Regions from separate parts of the Bacillus sp. ISL-77 genome, predicted to be linked through region 2. Evidence: predicted binding sites of a transcription regulator. Region 2 holds the regulator's gene; each other region holds the start of a gene.
The links. The regulator Rex, encoded in region 2, represses fermentation and respiration genes when NADH is low (regulators of the CRP and FNR family bind a similar motif). The targets are predictions, from matches to a motif close to TTGTGAAATATTTCACAA.
Positions count from the first base shown of each region.

Region 1: the regulator Rex is predicted to act here: its motif matches at 1,871-1,888, upstream of J7E77_RS06700 (TIGR04053 family radical SAM/SPASM domain-containing protein).
Region 3: the regulator Rex is predicted to act here: its motif matches at 4,622-4,639, upstream of J7E77_RS02645 (nitrate/nitrite transporter).

Region 1 covers NZ_JAGGQY010000018.1:55,320-61,844, reverse strand. The annotation lists gene J7E77_RS06715 (hypothetical protein) at 1-54, opposite strand, end outside; gene J7E77_RS06710 (Cof-type HAD-IIB family hydrolase) at 167-982, opposite strand; gene J7E77_RS06705 (metal-sulfur cluster assembly factor) at 1,261-1,569, shown strand; gene J7E77_RS06700 (TIGR04053 family radical SAM/SPASM domain-containing protein) at 1,968-3,092, shown strand; partial or broken gene J7E77_RS06695 (helix-turn-helix domain-containing protein) at 3,173-3,460, opposite strand; gene moaA (GTP 3',8-cyclase MoaA) at 3,794-4,810, shown strand; gene ric (iron-sulfur cluster repair di-iron protein) at 4,881-5,579, opposite strand; gene J7E77_RS06680 (molybdopterin molybdotransferase MoeA) at 5,820-6,525, shown strand, end outside.
Region 2 covers NZ_JAGGQY010000093.1:18,547-25,071, forward strand. The annotation lists gene dcuS (DcuS/MalK family sensor histidine kinase) at 1-1,536, opposite strand, end outside; gene J7E77_RS28725 (sulfite exporter TauE/SafE family protein) at 1,733-2,485, opposite strand; gene ystJ (NADP-dependent malic enzyme) at 2,757-4,004, opposite strand; gene J7E77_RS28735 (redox-sensing transcriptional repressor Rex) at 4,164-4,820, opposite strand; gene moaC (cyclic pyranopterin monophosphate synthase MoaC) at 4,857-5,354, opposite strand; gene J7E77_RS28745 (ABC-F family ATP-binding cassette domain-containing protein) at 5,533-6,525, shown strand, end outside.
Region 3 covers NZ_JAGGQY010000009.1:6,964-13,488, reverse strand. The annotation lists gene J7E77_RS02675 (hypothetical protein) at 442-621, shown strand; gene J7E77_RS02670 (H-type small acid-soluble spore protein) at 725-904, shown strand; gene J7E77_RS02665 (hypothetical protein) at 978-1,139, opposite strand; gene J7E77_RS02660 (acyl-CoA dehydrogenase family protein) at 1,214-2,362, opposite strand; gene J7E77_RS02655 (potassium channel family protein) at 2,434-3,087, opposite strand; gene J7E77_RS02650 (TrkH family potassium uptake protein) at 3,118-4,398, opposite strand; gene J7E77_RS02645 (nitrate/nitrite transporter) at 4,811-6,307, shown strand.

The DNA of each region.
Region 1 (6,525 bases), on a different contig from region 2:
GACCGTATCCACTCCTTGCTGAACAAAGCGTTTTGATTTGTTTCGTTTACCCATTCGAATCCCTCCAATATGCTCATAGCTCATATTGAAACAGCAACGCTGCCTCAAAAAATAGTATGTACCAAAAGGGGGAGGTTCATTTAGGTAAACAATGGTGAAATGAGTGTTAATATTTTATATTTAACAAATCCGCCAAATATTGAGCAACACCATCTTCTTCGTTACTTAAAGTGACGTCATTAGCAATATTTTTCACACTGTCGATTCCATTTCCCATGGCAATTCCATGACCAGCATATTCAAGCATTTCAAGGTCGTTGTCTTCATCGCCAAACGCAATAATTCTATCAGCGGGAATACCATAATAATCAGAAGCCTTTTTTAACCCCACGGCCTTACTTAAGCCAACCTTTATAATTTCAACCACATGCCATGGAGCGGCCCAACTGCGATGATCGATAACTTCTGCATGGACAGCCGATAAGTGTTCGCGAATTATCTTTAATTGATCCTCCTCCGTATGAATTAACAAACTCGTGGGTGAATCATTTAAATAATTTGCCAGATCGCCCGTAGTGATTTTTGGATTGCCAAAGTTGAAAATATCTAACAGCTTTTCATCGTGGTAATGGAAGTAAACATCATCGATCACTTCGGCAATTATATTATGGAAGTGGAAACTTCTGCACGCTTCCACAATATCTTTTGCAACCTTTATATCAAGAGGTTCATGATAAAATCCCCAGTCAGGTTTTCGAGGGTGATGCATAAATGCTCCATTGAAATTGACAATCGGAGTGTCCAAATCCAATTCCCGATAGTACATCTCGCTGGAACGATAAGGCCTTCCTGTTGCAATCATAACGATATGACCTTGTTCTCTTGCTTTTTTAATAATTCCGTGTGTTTTTAATGATATCGTTTTATCATCTTTTAATAATGTCCCATCTAAATCTAATGCAATTAGGTGTCTATCTGTCATAATAACTCCTTCTAATTATAATTTTCATCGCTAATAAAGTGCGTCGCTTTAGGAAAAAATTTATATACATGTTACACTGCAATTATGAATTTAATACTTAGTGGAATTATTAATTCCTATATTTACTATGTTAACAATTTTATATCTAAACTGTAAAAAAATTCACACCAAATGATATAAAAAAACTATATACTTTTTTTAACTAAGTCTCAATCTTGGCATGCTTGATAATTTGCTATAATAGAGTGGGACAAAGATAATGAAGGAGTGGATCAAACATGAATGAAGAACTAAAAGAAAATATCATGGGTGCCTTAGAACTAGTAATCGACCCTGAACTAGGAGTAGATATTGTTAATTTAGGATTAGTATATAATGCTGAAATGGATGAAGAAGGAAACGTAACGATTACAATGACGTTAACTTCAATGGGCTGCCCACTTGCTGGAACAATTGTTGACCAGGTTAAACGGGCATTGGCCGACATTCCGGAAATCAAAGAAGTAGAAGTAAATATTGTTTTTAATCCTCCATGGAATAAAGAAATGATGTCACGTTATGCGAAAATCGCATTAGGAATTCGCTAAGCTTAATTAGAGGCTTTTGAACTCTCAGTAAAATAAGCGTATTTTTTAGAAACAGCAGATTTTCTGCTGTTTTTTTTATTTCAAAATAAGAAAGGTGAAAAATTTGAACTTAGATAACTGTCTAGCTCCAGCGCCCAGCGGCTAGTGTACTTCGCCCTTTTCCCTACGAAAAGTCAACATCGGATCGCTAACGCTCTACGTGTTTCCTTTATCTTAGTCAAAGTGCTCCAGTCCATACGCCGCTAACCGGGCGCTTGCGCTTTTCTTATTCTTCACGATTCAGACATATCTAGCTTACAGAATGTGAGATAGTTCACTTTTTTCAAATATAAACACCTTTATAATAAAGATTAATAAGGCTGTTGGATTTGAATAGCCGTTATTAGGAGGCGTTTCATATGGCTATTAGCCGAGATTTTAATAAAGACCCTTTTATCGTGATTTGGGAACTCACTAGAGCTTGTCAATTAAAGTGTCTGCACTGCCGTGCCGATGCACAGTATAAAAGGGATCCACGTGAACTATCTTTTGAAGAAGGAAAAAATCTAATTGATCAAATATATGAAATGAACAATCCGATGCTTGTTTTTACTGGCGGAGACCCGCTGATGAGAGAAGATGTTTTTGATATTGCGAAATATGCAGTTGAAAAAGGCGTTCGGGTATCAATGACCCCAAGTGCGACACCAAATGTAACAAAAGAAGCAATTGAAAAAGCAAAAGAAGTAGGTCTTGCTCGCTGGGCATTTAGTATTGATGGTCCTAGGGCTGAGATTCATGACCATTTTAGAGGAACAGCTGGATCATTTGACCTTACCATGGAAAAAATAAAATATTTGCATGAAGTTGGATTACCCATTCAGATTAATACGGTGATTTCCCGTTACAATATTGACTACCTTGATGAAATGGCAAAAATGGTTGAAGACTTAGAATGTGTGTTATGGAGTGTCTTTTTCCTAGTGCCAACAGGAAGAGGTCAACAATCAGATATGATTTCTCCAGTTCAACATGAAAAAGTATTCAGATGGCTATATGATTTAAGTAAGCGCGTGTCTTTTGATATCAAAACAACAGAAGCAATGCACTACAGACGTGTTGTGATTCAACAAAAAATGCGCGAAGCGAAAGAAACAACAGATGAGATTGAGTATTTAAGCGCATTAACAGAAAAGGGATTAACAGGCTCTATCGATGGTTTAGGGCGAGCACTAAAAGGTGTTAATGATGGTAATGGTTTTGTATTCATCTCTCATACGGGGGATGTATATCCAAGCGGACTATTACCCGTTAAAGCTGGTAATATCCGGGAAACTCCATTAGCGGAAATTTATCGTGAATCACCAATATTCCAATCGCTAAGAAACCCAGATCTTTTTAAAGGGAAATGTGGTGTCTGTGAATTCCGTCATGTTTGCGGAGGATCAAGGTCTAGAGCGTATGCGATGACTGGAGATTATCTAGAAAGCGAGCCATTCTGCGTTTATATTCCTAAATCATTAAGAGAAAAGCAAGTACAGTAAATTAAAACGATAAAACAAGGTTGCCTCAATAGTGAGACAGCCTTGCGTATATAGATAACTACAAATAAGTAAAGGCCAGCCTATTCGATACTGCAATAAACGGCAGAACAATTTTCACAGTCGATTTCATTTTTTAAGTATTGTAAATCCAATATAGAGATCTTTCCTTTTTTAACTGAAATGATTTTATCTTTCTTTAGTTCACTAAGTATACGGTTTGTACTCTCACGTGAAGTACCGCAGAAGTTGGCAAGTTCTTGGTTGGTTAACGGCAGATCTATTAAGATCTCATTATCTTTTTGAATACCATAACTATTCGACATACGGATAAGTGTTGAGAATAGCGCACCTCGTTTTCCATTTAACAACCATCTATTTTCCATCGTGATCAATGTTTAGTTTGTTAGTACCATTTTATCTCATGAGGAACCAATAAGAAGAAGTAAACAATGACAATATAGTGAAAACTCATATGAAATTAATCATGTTTATTTATTTTCTATTTGAATTTTAGGTTAAATGAATAAAATCTGTAGAGGAAAATTTTTACCAAAACAGTTATTTATAGATTGTAAAACTTCTGCTAAGATAAGAATTGTATTAAAAAGTATTGTTATAGTGAATAAAGTAACAGTTTTTTTATCTAAAGACTGGTACACTGAATATCATTAGGTTCCTTAAAATAATGGAGTTGATATGGAATGGAAAAAACCATTATTAAAGATAAATTAAATAGACCATTGCATGACTTAAGAATTTCTGTGATTGATCGATGTAATTTCCGTTGCCAATACTGTATGCCAGCTGACCAATTTGGTCCTGATTTTGAGTTTCTTCCTAAAAGTGCCTTGCTATCCTATGAAGAGATCGAACGCCTAGCGAAAATATTTGTTAGTTTGGGTGTGGAAAAAATCCGCCTAACAGGAGGAGAACCTCTTCTTCGTAGAGATATGCCCATTCTTGTTAAGAAGCTGTCAGCTATTGAGGGCTTACTTGATATCGGATTAACGACGAATGGTGTGCTTCTACCGAAATTTGCCAAAGATTTAAAGGAAGCAGGACTCAAAAGAGTAAATGTAAGCCTTGATACCTTAAACGATGAATTGTTTGGCAAAATTAACGGGCGTGGGGTTGGAACTGGGCCAGTTTTGGAAGGCATTGAAGCAGCGAAACAAGCAGGTCTTGGGGTCAAAATTAATATGGTTGTCAAAAAAGGTTTGAATGATACTGAAATTATTCCAATGGCAGAGTACTGCAAAGAGAACGGTCTGGAGCTTCGCTATATAGAATTCATGGATGTTGGCTCCACGAACGGCTGGAAAATGGATGATGTTATTACTAAAAAACAGATATATTATTTGTTAAAAGAACAATTTGATCTTGAACCCGTTGACCCAGCCTATTACGGAGAAGTGGCAAAGGTGTACCGCTATAAAGATAAAGATGTGAATGTAGGATTTATCACATCTGTTTCGGAATCATTTTGTTCAAGTTGCACTCGTTCTCGACTTTCAGCGAATGGTCAGATTTTTACTTGTTTATTTAATGGGAATGGGCATGATATCCGTAATTTTATGAGAAACGGTGCCTCTGATGAAGAAATCCGTGAGCGGGTGAGCGCCATTTGGAATGGACGAGATGACAGATATTCAGACGAACGAACAGACGAAACGCACAAAAACCGTAAAAAAATAGAAATGTCCTATATTGGTGGTTAAACTCTCTTCCAGGAAGAGAGTTTTTTTGTACAAAAAAACAGCCCGCTTTAAGAAAAGCGGACTGTTGATTTTATAAAAGATACCTAGGAAATAGGATGTTGTTTTCAAGATGCACATGCATAAAGGTTAATCCTTCTAACGCTTCCAAGCGTGCATATACTAATCGGTACGTACCGCATGCATCCAGAGGTAGAGTGTAGTCAGAAGTTACTGCACGGATCTCTCTTAAAATTTCACCGGCATGGTCATGTTCTTTTTCTAATTCAACAATCATTGCAATTGCTTCTTCACGATTCTCCACGGTTCCATCCGCAAGCTGCTTAATTAATGGGAATACAACAGCTTCCTCTTTCGCCATATGCTCCATCAATTCTTTTTTGAATTCAAAGAAGAGTTCGTAAACCTTTAGTAACTCTGGATGATTATCTCCATGGACACGTGAAACCTTCGTTACATAGGGACTTAGCATAGTTAGTTCCTCTTCAGATACACGATGGTAGTTGGAAATGACATGATCAATAATTGTAGTTGAATCAGAATTAGTCCAAACCTCAACATCTTTCTCGGTGTTTTCGTATTTTTCAAATACCTCTTTTAAGTCATCTAACAATGTATCCAGGTTAAGCTTATTTTGAGCAACTGCTTCTGTTAACGGAATATTACCACCGCAGCAAAAATCGATTCGGTTCTTTTTGAAAACATCACTCGTTTTAGGTAATTCGTTAACAATATCTTTAACTAATGAATTGGCTGTAATTGTAAAACTCATCTTTAATTTCCTCCCAAAGTCCAAGATTAAATCTAACCTAAGCATAATGTAAAATAGAAAAAAACTAGGTGACCTGAATCACACATTCCCTATGATCTTATATTTTTTGGCAAGATTCTTTTATTTTGTGACATTTGATATGTTAGTAAGTTTTTAATAAGCTTATAATGTTGATTAGTCGATGACTATTAGTACATATTACAATGGATAGATATTTGTTTAAGGCAGGAGCTGATTATTTTGTTCGAAAGAAGAAGACCGATTCCAATTGGAGAAGCGGTCAAAAGCATAATGGAATATCAATTACTTGGTGTGACCGAAAAAGTTTCGATAAATGAAAGCTTTGGCCGCTTTTTATCGGAGGATTTAATCGCAACTAGCGATGTGCCCCATTTTGACCGTGCACCGTATGATGGCTTTGCTGTCAGGTCAATCGATACACGAGAGGCTTCGCAATCCAATGTAGTTGAATTTGAAGTGGTCGATCACATCGGCGCGGGAATGGTTTCTACTAAAGTAATTGGAGAGCACCAAGCTGTTAGAATTATGACTGGCGCAATGATGCCAGTAGGAACAGATGCTGTCGTTATGTTTGAGGTGGCTAAGGCTTACGAAAAGGATGGAATCCCATATATGTCCATTAAACGCAGCTTTAAAGAGGGGGATAACGTTTCGTTCAGTGGTGAAGATGCCAAGCAGGGTGAAGTTTTGGTGAAAAAAGGTACATTGATAAATCCTGGAATTCAAGCAATGCTTGCTACGTTTGGATATGAACGAGTGTCCGTTGCGAAAAAGCCACGTGTTGGTTTGTTTGCAACAGGGACAGAGCTTTTAGAAGTAAATGAAGCCTTAGTTCCAGGAAAAATTCGTAATAGTAATTCCCATATGATTGCAGCTCAAATTGAAAGAGCGGGAGCCATTGTTCACTATTTTGGAAAGCTTCCTG
Region 2 (6,525 bases):
TGATGAAAGAATTAATTCCCCTCTCAGCTTCTTAATCGCCTGCGAAACGAGATACAGTCCTAACCCTCTATTTTCACCTTTTGTTGAGAATCCTTTGTTAAAAATTTGATTTTGCAGTTCTTCACTCATCCCTGCCCCTGTATCATTTACTTCAATTGTTAAAATATCATCGCCATATTCGAATTCTACTGCTATTTTTTTAACCGTACAACCATTCACAGCCTCGGTGGCATTATCAATTAAATTGCCAACAATGGTTATGAGTTCGTGTGTCACATCAGAAACAGCGGGCTGCGGAAGAGGCTGTTCACAGGAAACTGATAACTCTGCCCCTGATTCCCTTGCATAACTCAACTTTCCAATTAAAAAGCCAGCTAAAACAGGGTCCTTTATCTTTTTGGTAACGAAGCCAATTTCGTTATTACGATGATCAACCGTTTCATTGATGTATTCGACAACTTTTTCATAATAACCTGTATGGACCATCCCCAAAATCACATGAAGTTTATTCATAAACTCGTGTGCCTGGGCCCGAAGTGCATCGGCGTATGCTCTTACTCCTGTCAGTTCTTCAGCGAGTACCTGTATTTCTGTTTTATCGCGAAAAGTAGCAATTGCGCCCACTACCTTATTCCCAACGATAACGGGGACTCGGTTGGTTAAAATGGTCATCCCATTTATATTCTGTTCTTCATCCAATTCAGGTTTACCTGTTTTTAATAAATCACTTAAGCGAGTAGATGACATATATTCTTCTATATTTGTCCCCATTGGGTTATCTTGCAGGCCTGCTTTATCAAACAGCTTTAAGGCTGCTCGATTGACAAGTGTTATGTTTGAGTGTTGATCCACTGCAACAATTCCCTCACGCACCGATTGAAGCATCGCGCTTCGTTCCTCTAATAATTTAGCAATCGCAAACGGCTCAAGCCCAAGTAAGATCTTTTTTATATATCTAGCTAAAATAACAGCCCCGAGAACACCGATTAAGATACCAATCATCGTCCCAATATAAATCCCCATTCTGCTCTTTTTGACGGCCTTTTCCACATTATCTAAAGATATCCCAACAGCCACGGCCCCGATCTGCTTCCCGGTTGCATCCTTAATTGGCGTAAAGAAGCGTAATGAAGGTCCAAGAGATCCCTTTGAAATAGATTGATGCTCTTTTCCTTTTAGGACAGGCCCTTCATCTCCACCCTTGAATGGTTTCCCTATCTCTTTACTATCAGGGTGGGATTTTCGGATCCCGTTCATATCCATCACAACAATAAAGTAAACGTTCGTGACCTTTCTCATTTCATTGGCAAACGTTTGGATTTCCTTTTCATTCTGTTTTCTACTCATTGCATTAACAACAAGCGGACTATGAGCAACCATTCGAGCCACATTTCTTGCTTTCTCAGCCTGACCTTTTTCCGTCTCCTTAGCAATTCTCGAACTTATTAGTAAATCTGTTATCAATAGTGAAAAAGTAACCACCATACACACAAAGACAATAATTACCGACTGTAAACTCCATCTTCCCTTTCTCATATTTCCCTCCATCTTTGAGAAGGCGACAGGCACCATTCTGATCTCCACCTGATGACATACTAACCATCCCGGTAAGTAAACGCAAAAAGGCTGCAAAGCATTCTTATGAAAATACCTTGCAGTCTTAGAAACTTTCTTTAACTTAGGCTGGTCTGAGAGTTCATCGTCTCAGTTAACCATCCTTGCGAACGATGCCTTAACTTATGAGCAAAATAGCTCCTGCGATAATAGGGGTCAGGACCATCGCACCTTTTAATACGGGCTGCGGAGCAAGGGCTGTAAACTTAGCCCCGACATAGGAGCCAATCATCGTTCCTCCTACCACTTCAACTAACAGGGTTAAATTCAGGTATCCTTCGAAATAGTAGCCGATTCCTCCTGCTAAAGCGATCGGCAAAATAACGAGCATTGTTGTACCCACTGATTGCTTAAGCGAAAGTCCCATGATGACCAGCAATCCGATTTGAATGAACGGTGCAGCACCTATCCCAAATGTACCAGACAACAATCCGGTAACCAACCCGACAACTGCCGCTTTCTTAATGAGAAACAGGTTGCCAGGTTTCACTTTTTTGTTGTTTGCCTTTATTTTTTGAACAATAAATAAGCGAACAACCAAGATCACAGCCGACAAAAATAACATCCCCGCTGTTAACCAATGCAAAGAATGAGTCGGAATCAAACTGGCTAGTTTTGAACCTAAATAGGAGGCAGCTGCCCCAAATCCGCCGACGATTAAACCCGTTTTAATTGAGATATTTCCTTGACGAAAATGGCTGTAGGCACCTGACATGCTAGTAAATACCATCGCTGCTAGTGATGTCCCTAACGCCATATGTATTGGTACTCCAAAAATAACTGTTAAGATGGCAATAATAAAGCCAGAGCCGCCTGCCCCGACAAATCCTAATAAAATCCCAAGCACAAACATCGTCAGCACAATCGCCAACTTCATCCCCTCCGATTGCAAAACCCTAGATGTCCTTCTAGGAAATGTTTTATTACTTACCTAAGGACGGGGTCATACCGACAAAATGAGTCAGTTCACCATCGATTTTGTCCTTATTTTACCCACTGATTTGAAAAAGAAAAAACTATCATTCATTATTGTACTAAAAATTTAAAAGATATATTGGAATTATGCCCTAATTTCCAAAATTTGAAAGACTACCTCAACTAGGTTGAGGTAGTCTTCCCTTAAAAGCTAGATTTTACTCGACCTAAGCAAGCACTGGTTGTTTTGCTTCTGCTAATGCTGATAGGCGTTGCTTAATTTCCTCAACATTGATAATTTTTTGGGCTACCCCTGTTTCCATTGCAGTATACGCAACCGCGGTTGCTACCTGTGCTGCGACCCGAGGGTCAAATGGATCTGGAATGACATAATCGGCATGGAGCTCATCCTCTGAAATTAAACCAGCAATTGCATAAACCGCGGCGAGCTTCATTTCCTCGTTGATTTCCTTTGCACGGACATCTAAAGCACCGCGGAAAATTCCTGGGAATGCAAGCACATTATTAACCTGGTTCGGAAAATCAGAACGTCCTGTACCCACTACAAGTGCTCCTGCTTCTTTGGCCACATCCGGCATAATTTCCGGTACCGGGTTGGCCATGGCAAAGATTATCGGGTCACGGTGCATAGAACCAACCATTTCCTTCGTAACGGCCCCAGCTGCTGATACCCCCACAAACACATCTGCGTCAACAAGCGCATCGGCTAACGTTCCTTGTTTTTGCTCGCGATTTGTGATTTGTGCCATTTCATCTTTGAATCGATTCATTCCAACCGGGCGGCCTTCATAAATAATTCCTTTTGTATCACATAAAATAACATCCTTCACGCCCATATGTAGCATAAGTTTAACAATCGCTACTCCTGCTGCACCTGCTCCATTTACTGCAACACGAATATCTTCAATTTTTTTATCCGCTAATTTTAATGCGTTGATTAAACCAGCCGCTGTTACAATCGCTGTTCCATGCTGGTCATCATGAAAAACAGGAATATCACAGGCTTTGCGGAGGCGGTCTTCAATATCAAAGCATTGCGGCGCAGCAATATCCTCCAAGTTCACTCCGCCAAATGTTGGTTCTAGCAATTTGACGGTTTCTACGATCTGGTCTGTATCAGTTGTGGCCAAGCAAATGGGAAAAGCATCAACATCTGCGAATGATTTGAATAACACGGCCTTTCCTTCCATCACAGGCATCGCAGCTTTTGGTCCAATGTTCCCAAGCCCCAGGACTGCTGTCCCATTGGATACAACTGCAACTAGATTGCCCTTTGAGGTATAATCATAGACTTTATTTTCGTCTGCATAAATGTCCAAACATGGCTCTGCCACACCAGGTGAATAGGCTAGGCTTAAATCTTTTGCATTATGTACTGCAACCTTTGAATAGATTCCAACCTTTCCTTGATGCTCCTTATGCATTTTTAACGCTTCATCTCGTAAAATTGACATTGGATTTCCCCACTTTCCGAATTAGTAACCGCTTGCACTTTATCTATCTAAATCTTAGTGCATAGGTCAATATTTTGATAGATTATGTAATTAAAAAAAGCAGGGATTTAATCATACAAAAGGCTTTCCACAAATTTTGTGGAAAGCCTTATTAACTAATTATTCTTCATCTATTTCCACCGTTGGATAATGCTTTAAAAAGTAGACTAGCGATTGAAGCTCCACAGCCAAGTCAATATGATGGACCCTTATTAATGGTGGAACATTTAACCTTGCCGGAGTGAAATTTAAGATCCCTTTTACATTCGCTTGGACCAGTCGATCGGTTATCATTTGTGCGGCAGGAGCCGGAACCGTTAATATCGCCACTGAAATATTAGTTTCTGATAACACCTTCTCTAAATCATCCATAGGATGAACGGGTACCTCGCGAATCATGGTTCCCATTTTGTCGGGATCCACATCGAAGGCGCATTCTATTTTTGTGTTATTATTTTTTAAAAAGTTATAGTTTAAAAAGGCAGTCCCAAGATTTCCGACTCCTATTAAGGCAACCTTAGTTAATTCATCCTGATCTAAGGTCTTTCGGAAGAAGGATATTAAGTAATTAACATTATACCCATAGCCCTTTTTTCCTAACGCACCGAAATAGGAAAAGTCGCGGCGAATCGTTGCTGAGTCTACCTTTACTGCTTCACTCAATTCCGCTGAAGAGACCCTTTGCTTGCCGGAACTATGCAGGTTTTTTAGAAATCGATAATAGAGGGGCAGCCGTTTTGCTGTCGCCTGTGGTATTTTCGTTGTTTCATTACTCATAATCTCCCACACCCCATGAATGGTTTAGTTAAAAATTTATTTAACTCTTTCATCTCTTTTAAAATCACCGTTTTTACCGCCTGTTTTTTCGACAAGATACGTCGGTCCAATTACCATACCTTTATCAACGGCTTTACACATATCATAAACTGTTAAGGCACATGCGGATGCGGCTGTTAACGCTTCCATTTCCACTCCTGTGTTCCCCTTCGTTTTAACGGCTGCAGCAATATATAATTGATAATTCTCATCCTTATCCTGTTCCCAAGAGAAAGAAATATTAACACCTGTTAATGGAATCGGATGGCACATTGGAATCAAATCCCATGTCTTCTTTGCTGCCATGACAGCTGCTACCTGGGCCACTGCTAAGACATCGCCCTTCTTCATCTCATTATTAGTTATTTTATCATAAATTTCTTTACTAACGGTAATGCTGGAATGAGCAAGCGCCGTACGTGCCGTTTCCGGCTTATCACTGACGTCGACCATTTTTGCTCTGCCTTCTTCATTAAAATGCGTAAATTCTGCCATATAAAAAATCCTCCCATCAAATCATACACTATTTTTCCTTATATGTGTGTGAAACTTTGAACTAAATATTACATTTTATGTCGATTTAGGACCCTTACTCCGCTAATATGGCGAGCAGTTTATTGCCGACATACCGGGAATAAGGTACACTAATCCTATGTAATAGAGGTGAATGAGAATGATTTTGCTACAGGTTAATCAATTACAAAAATATTATGGTGCTGACCTTATTTTATCGAATATTAAGCTCGAATTACAAACTCGGGACCGTGTTGCCCTTGTTGGACGCAATGGGGCGGGAAAATCGACATTGTTGAAGATTATAGCCGGACACTTGTCGCATGATGGCGGAGAAATCATCAAGCCAAAAGAAGTGACGATTGGCTATTTAGCTCAAAATACTGGGTTAGAATCATCATTATCCATATGGGATGAAATGCTGACGGTTTTTGAACCGCTGCGATTGATGGAAAAACAACTCCGCACACTTGAAGAACAAATGGCTGATCCTCTTGTTTTTGAAGACAGTGGCAGGTACGAAAGGATCCTAAAAGAGTACGATCATCTTCAGGTGAAATTTAAAGAACAGGGAGGGTATCAATATGAGGCAGAGATGCGCTCCGTCCTTCATGGGCTGAATTTCCATGACAAATCCTTGATGATATCTAGTTTAAGCGGCGGTCAGAAAACTCGTCTAGCCCTTGGTAAACTCTTGTTAACCAGGCCTGATATCCTAATATTGGATGAGCCCACAAACCACCTTGATATTGATACGCTTTCCTGGCTGGAGCAATATTTACAAAGTTATCATGGGGCGATTTTGATCGTTTCCCATGACCGCTATTTTTTAGATAAAGTTGTTACTCAAGTTTATGAAGTATCCCGTAAGCAAATCCAAAGGTTTACAGGCAACTATAGTTCTTACCTTGATCAAAAGGCGGCAAATTATGAGCGTGATTTAAAGCTTTTCGAAAAACAACAGCAAGAGGTCGCTGATCTCCAAGACTTTATCAACCGCAATTTAGCGCGGGCATCGACAACCAAACGAGCCCAAAGCCGGCGTAAAAAGCTTGAAAAGATGGAGATGATGGATCGTCCATTAGGCGATGAAAAGTCTGCTTCCTTCACGTTTGAAATTGAAAAACAAAGCGGAAATGATGTTTTAACAGTG
Region 3 (6,525 bases), on a different contig from region 2:
ATAAAAACATAAGTCTTGCTATTTTTATCTATACTTTTCTACAACATTCTACACTTTTCCCCGCCATCTCGGGCAAGCAAAATCATTACCTTCAACAACTTGGTCATTTCTTAAAAATTGAGATATACCTTTTATTTTTATGTCCGTTCTCTTTGGGACATGACTGTTTTCAATCTTCAATAATATAAGACGAAATAAGTTTTATTTAGTTTCAAATTTTTTTCTTGTTAAATTTTCTATTCTTCCATAAATTATATCTTAGTCGGAACAATCCTTGAGGCATCATTTCTACATATCATAAACCCGAACGTATGAAGGAGCAATATGAATTTAGACTTATCTTTAACATACGGTAAGGAGAAAGATTACTTGAATGAACTACTTAAACATTGGATAGCATATACACAGAGGAATGTAGAAAAAATTTAAAAGGAGAATACGATGCCCAGAATTAGGCCTGAATTTACAAAAAGCCCATATTTTGTTGATGAACCAGGAAATTGGCATTTAAAGCCTGGCGCTCCAAAAGATCTCCAAGTCGAGCTTGAAAATTATCTTAATAGCTTGGGTGATGATGACGAGCCAGGAACTATCAATGGTATACATATCAACTACCCTTAAGAATTTTTAATGCCAATTATATAATAGAAGAAAGCAGTTGCAAATGTATTTTATTGGAATGAAATGAAGATCATTAAATGACTATTTTATAGGAGTGAATATAATGAATATTAACCGTGTAAAACAAATTTTGTCATCATCTGCTGATATAGAAGTAAAATATAATGGTACATCGGTTTGGATTGACCAATTAAATGAAGATGGACATACAGCAACAGTACATTTACGAGGCCCTTTGGAAGAACGTTCAGTTGTTGAAATTGGAGAACTTATCGAGGAATAATTTTTTCAGACGATCTTTTCATTGAAAAGATCGTCTTTTTTTACAACTTAAAAGGCAGGATTGAATTCCTGCCTTACACCATATCTTCATTCTCTTTTTCTATATCACTTGGTTCTGGCTGTTCTCCTTGGACAATACCCCCAAGTACTTCTCTGTTGTTCAGACTTGCATCTTTTCCTGCACCTGGTGCGATATTCGACATTGGAAGTTGTTCTAATTCTTTACCTCTAGGCATTATTCCTCACTCCTTTATGTTAAGGTTTCCAATATGGCGGAAAAATAACATAAAAAAATAAGTTCTAAATTTTGTTAGTGATTTAAAATACTATCCCTGGCGAGTAATTGTATCGTCATGTCATCCATTGGTGGATTATGAAGGCCTGCTCTTACATCTCGATAATACCGCTGTAACGGATTTTTCAATGAAAGACTTTTTGCACCTACGATTCTCATTGCTAAATCCACAACTTCGATTGCGTTATTGGTAACTGTTAATTTTGCTGCACCTAAAGCAGCCCCCATTTTTTCCCTAGCTTGATCGTTTGAATGATCCCACTGTTTTGCAACCCCATATAAGAAATACTCGGACTGCATTAATTTCAACTCAATCTCTCCAAGTTTTTGCTGAACATTTGGTAAATCGATAATTGGTCCGACAATACTATTCGGAGAATATTCCTTAGCAAATTGAATAGCATAACTTTGGGCTGCTTTTGCTATGCCGAGATAACATGCTGGAATATGAAGTAGCCATCCATTCGCTCTTTTTCCGTTCGAACTAAACTTTTCCACAAGATATTCATCACCTACCAAACAATTATCCAAAATTAAGTCATGACTCCCTGTTCCTCTTAACGAGATACTGTCCCAAGTTTCCTCAATAACCAATCCTTTTGTGGATCGTGGAAGTAGAAAATTGGCCACATCATTGGTTTCTTTGATTGTTGCACTAACTATAAAGTAATCTAGGACGGGGGACATGGTAGTAAATGTTTTTCTCCCTTTAATAACCCAGCCATTCTGACTTTTTTCTGCTGTGGTTTCCGGTCTGCCGCCTCGTGTAGGACTTCCAGTCTTCGGTTCACTTTGAGCACTATTTATTAATGCTCCATTTTTCACTTGTTTACAAAGATACTTAAAGATCGACTCATCCCAAGAGCTTTTTTCATTTAGATTCATAATAATTCCCATATGCCATCCAATCGAAAGTGCTGTTGCCCCGTCACCTTCCGCAATCGTTTCTTGGAGTCGAATTAGTTCATAAAGCGAGATATCCTCTCCACCATGCCTTGAAGGAACAGTTAATGCCGTGTAACCTGTATTTTTCAGATCCTGAATATTTGCATACGGGAAACTACCTTCTATATCTACCTGAGGTGCTCGTAATAGGAATTGTTTTGAAAGTATTCTCATTAACTCTATTCGTTCATCCAATGTATCTTTTTCTTGAAAGTTCATCTCTCATCTCTCCTATCCCATTAACAAAAAATCGTTCAAACCCCTAGTCTCATTAACCAGGGGTTTGTTTCTTATTCTAAATTAGCGAATTTTTCCAAATCTCGGTTTTCACCGATTACTACTAGTACATCACCGTAATTAATTTTTTCATCAGGAGATGGTGAAATGTTAATTTCATCTTCATGCCGAATCGCGATGACGCTCAAATTAAACTTTGCCCTTAAATCTAGTTCCCTTAAGGTTTTCTCCATCATCCTATCGGGGATTTTTACTTCCTCTACACTATAATCCTTCGATATCTCAATAAAATTTAAGACATTAGGTGATAACAGCTGATGGGCGACTCGAATTCCCATATCTCGTTCAGGAAAGACGACCCAGTCTGCCCCAACCTTTTTTAATACTTGACCATGTAGTTTATTTAATGCTTTGGCAATCACCTTTTTTACACCTAGTTCCTTCAATAATAAAACAGATAGGATACTTGCTTGAATATCGTCTCCGATTGCTACAATAACTGTATCAAAATTACGGATCCCAATCGATTTTAATGCCTCAGCTTCTGTTGAATCGGCAATCACGGAATGAGTAACGAATGGATGGGATTCTTCAACTCGTTCCTCATTCACATCGACTCCAAGCACTTCCTGCCCAGATTCATATAACTTATTGGCAATACTTAGTCCAAACCTACCTAATCCAATCACTGCATATTGATTAGCCACTGTCTCCTTGTACCTCCTTGGTGTAAAAAACTACCCAATCGTGATTTTTCCCTTCGGATACCGGAATGCATCAGGTTTTCTGCGTATTGTCACCGCATAAGCAATAGTTAATGGTCCTACCCTGCCAGCAAACATAGTAAAAATTATCAATGCCTTGCCAAGTGATGATAATTCTGGTGTCAATCCCATTGATAGCCCGACTGTTGCAAAGGCAGAAGTTACCTCAAATACTATTGTTAAAAAATCTTGTCCGTGTTCAGAAATGGTTAGAATGAGTGTCATTAGCATGACGAGAAATAATCCACTAAATGTGACGGTTAATGCTTTATAAATCGTTTCATATTCAATCCGCTGACGGTAAAAAATAACATCCTCTTTCCCGCGAATTTGTGACCAAACAGCTCCAATGAGCGTTGTAAAAGTGGTGGTTTTGATCCCCCCGCCTGTCGACCCAGGCGATGCACCAACAAACATGAGTAACACAATTAATAATAATGATGATTGAGTTAGATCACCAATATTTAATGTGTTAGCCCCTGCTGTTCTTGCCGTAACAGATTGGAATAATGACCCAAGGATTTTCCCTGAAAACGACAATGGTTTTAGCGTTAATCCATTAGAATATTCAAGCAGTAATATACCAACTGTACCTACTACTATTAAAACGCTGCTCGTCATTAAGACAAGCTTTGTATGTAATGATAGCCGTTTTGAAACACGATATTCAAAAAGTTCGTTCATAACGATAAAGCCGATCCCACCTAAGATAATTAATGCACTAACGGTCAACGTAACGGTTGGATCGTCAACATAACTGGTTAAACTATGAAACTCCCCCATTAAGTCAAATCCTGCATTGTTAAAGTTGGAAATTGAATGGAAAATTCCATAATAAATCGCTTTTCCTATCGGCATGTCAAAGGAAAAACGGATAGATAAAAGCACAGCACCAAGGAACTCAATCACCGCTGTAAAAATTAAAATTCGTCTTACTAGCCGTACAATCCCCTCCATTGATAAATTATTTAAAGATTCTTGAAGTAGAAGCCTTTCTTTTAAAGATATTTTCTTCCCTAATAGGAAGGCAAAAAACGTTGCAAACGTCATAAATCCAAGTCCACCGACTTGAATCATACATAAAATAACCACTTGACCGAATATCGAAAATGTGGTCCCGGTATCTACGACAACTAAACCTGTTACGCATGTTGCAGAGGTTGCAGTGAACAGGGCGTTTAAAAATGACAAACCTTGCCCATTTGAAGTCGAAACCGGCATCGTAAGTAGAAATGTTCCTAGTAATATGATCAAACCAAAACCTAGAACAAGAATCTTTGGAGGATCTAGATATATTTTTTTGCGCAGAATAGTTCTCTCCCTTACTACTTTAATGTTATTTTTAACAAACAATTAATAATCATGTGTTATCTATGATCTTAATTTTTTTCTCCTTGTTCATGCCTCTATTTTTAAATATTGTAAATCTATAATACAGGAAAAATATACAATTACGAACAAAACATGTAAATTAAAGATGTGAATTGGTACACCTTAGAAAAATTTTTACCATGAGTGTGTCAAATGTGTGTCATAACTCACTGTTGATTGACTATATGTTGTTCTATAATACAAGAAGTAAAACTTTCCATGTTCATAAACACTCTTTATATAACGACTTTTTGAGGAAATAATAAAATAGCATGGGAATTGAAGGGGGATTGTTATGAAACAAGGGTCAAAACAACTATTTATACAAACTGGAAGTCTGTTAGCAGGTTTTATGGTTTGGGTACTGATATCATCACTAATGCCGTTTATTAAAGTAGATATCCAACTTACTTCATCTCAAATTGCATGGACTACGGCGGTCCCTATTATCCTCGGTTCACTTCTTCGAGTTCCGATTGGCTACTGGACCAATCGCTATGGAGCTCGAATTTTATTTACAATCAGCTTTATTATACTGCTCATTCCAATTGCGTTGTTAAGCTATGCTAATTCCTTATTAACATTAATCTTAGGAGGATTTTTACTAGGGATTGGCGGTGCTGTCTTTTCCATCGGTGTTACCTCTCTTCCCAAGTATTATGAAAAAACAAAGCATGGGTTTATTAACGGAATTTACGGGGCAGGAAATATTGGTACGGCAATTACTTCCTTTTCCGCACCCGTGCTTGCTACCGCCTATGGATGGAGAAACACCATTAAAATCTTCCTGATAGTTGTATTAATCTTTGCAATTTTAAACTTTATTTTTGGGGACAAAAAGGAACGAAAAGTTAACATTTCCTTACTCGATCAAACCAAAGGGGTATATAAAAATCCAAAACTTTGGTTTCTAAGTTTATTTTATTTTATCACGTTTGGTTCCTTCGTTGCTTTCACCATTTATTTACCATCGTTTTTAGTTAATCACTTTGAATTAGATAAAGTCGATGCAGGACTCCGGACAGCAGGTTTTATTGCTTTGGCAACCTTTTTTAGACCCATAGGTGGATGGTTGGGCGATAAAGTTAATCCTTTTCTTATTTTAATGGCTGTTTTCTTTAGCCTAACTTTTGCAGGATTTCTTTTGTCATTTACTCCATCACTGCCGATTTATTCCTTTGGTTGCTTATTAGTTGCTTTCTTTGCGGGAATTGGAAATGGCGCTATCTTTAAACTAGTCCCTTTATATTTTTCCAATCAAGCGGGTATTGTGAATGGAATTGTTTCTGCCATGGGAGGACTGGGTGGTTTTTTCCCGCCAATCATTCTCACGATTCTCTTTGATTGGACTGGTCATTATGCGATTGGGTTTATGTCCCTATCTGAATTTTCTTTAGCAAGTCTGGTTATCGTAGTATGGCTATATTATCAAGATAAGTTGGATATTTCTGCAAAGATTGTAAACCATGCCTTAGATGGTATTTGTGTAACCGATGTTACTGGCATTATTCAAAGCGTTAATCCCGCATTCACAAAAATCACTGGCTATAGTCAAGCAGAGGTAATCGGTAAAACCCCAAGTGTTCTTCAATCCGGTGAACATGACAACGAGTTTTACAAAAAAATGTGGTTTAGTTTAAAAACAGACGGGGTTTGGGAAGGTTATATTTGGAACAAACGCAAAAACAATGTAATTTATAGAGAATGGCTAACTATTACAGCCATTAAAGATGACGTAGGTGAAACAAAAAACTTTGTAGGTATGTTCTATGAAGATAACGAAAAATCCTAAAAAGGCAGTATAAAAGAGATCTTCCCCGTGGAGGTCTCTTTTTTTGTAACCTTGGGCAATTTATTACAACTTTTTGTCAACTTCCTTGAGTTCACAGTTCGTTCACTGTTTTTGTGACGTACGTCACAATATTCATGTTACTATCTGTTTTATAGTAATTACACAAACAACTAAAACTTTATAAAAATTAAAATTTGAACACAAATTAGGGGGAAATA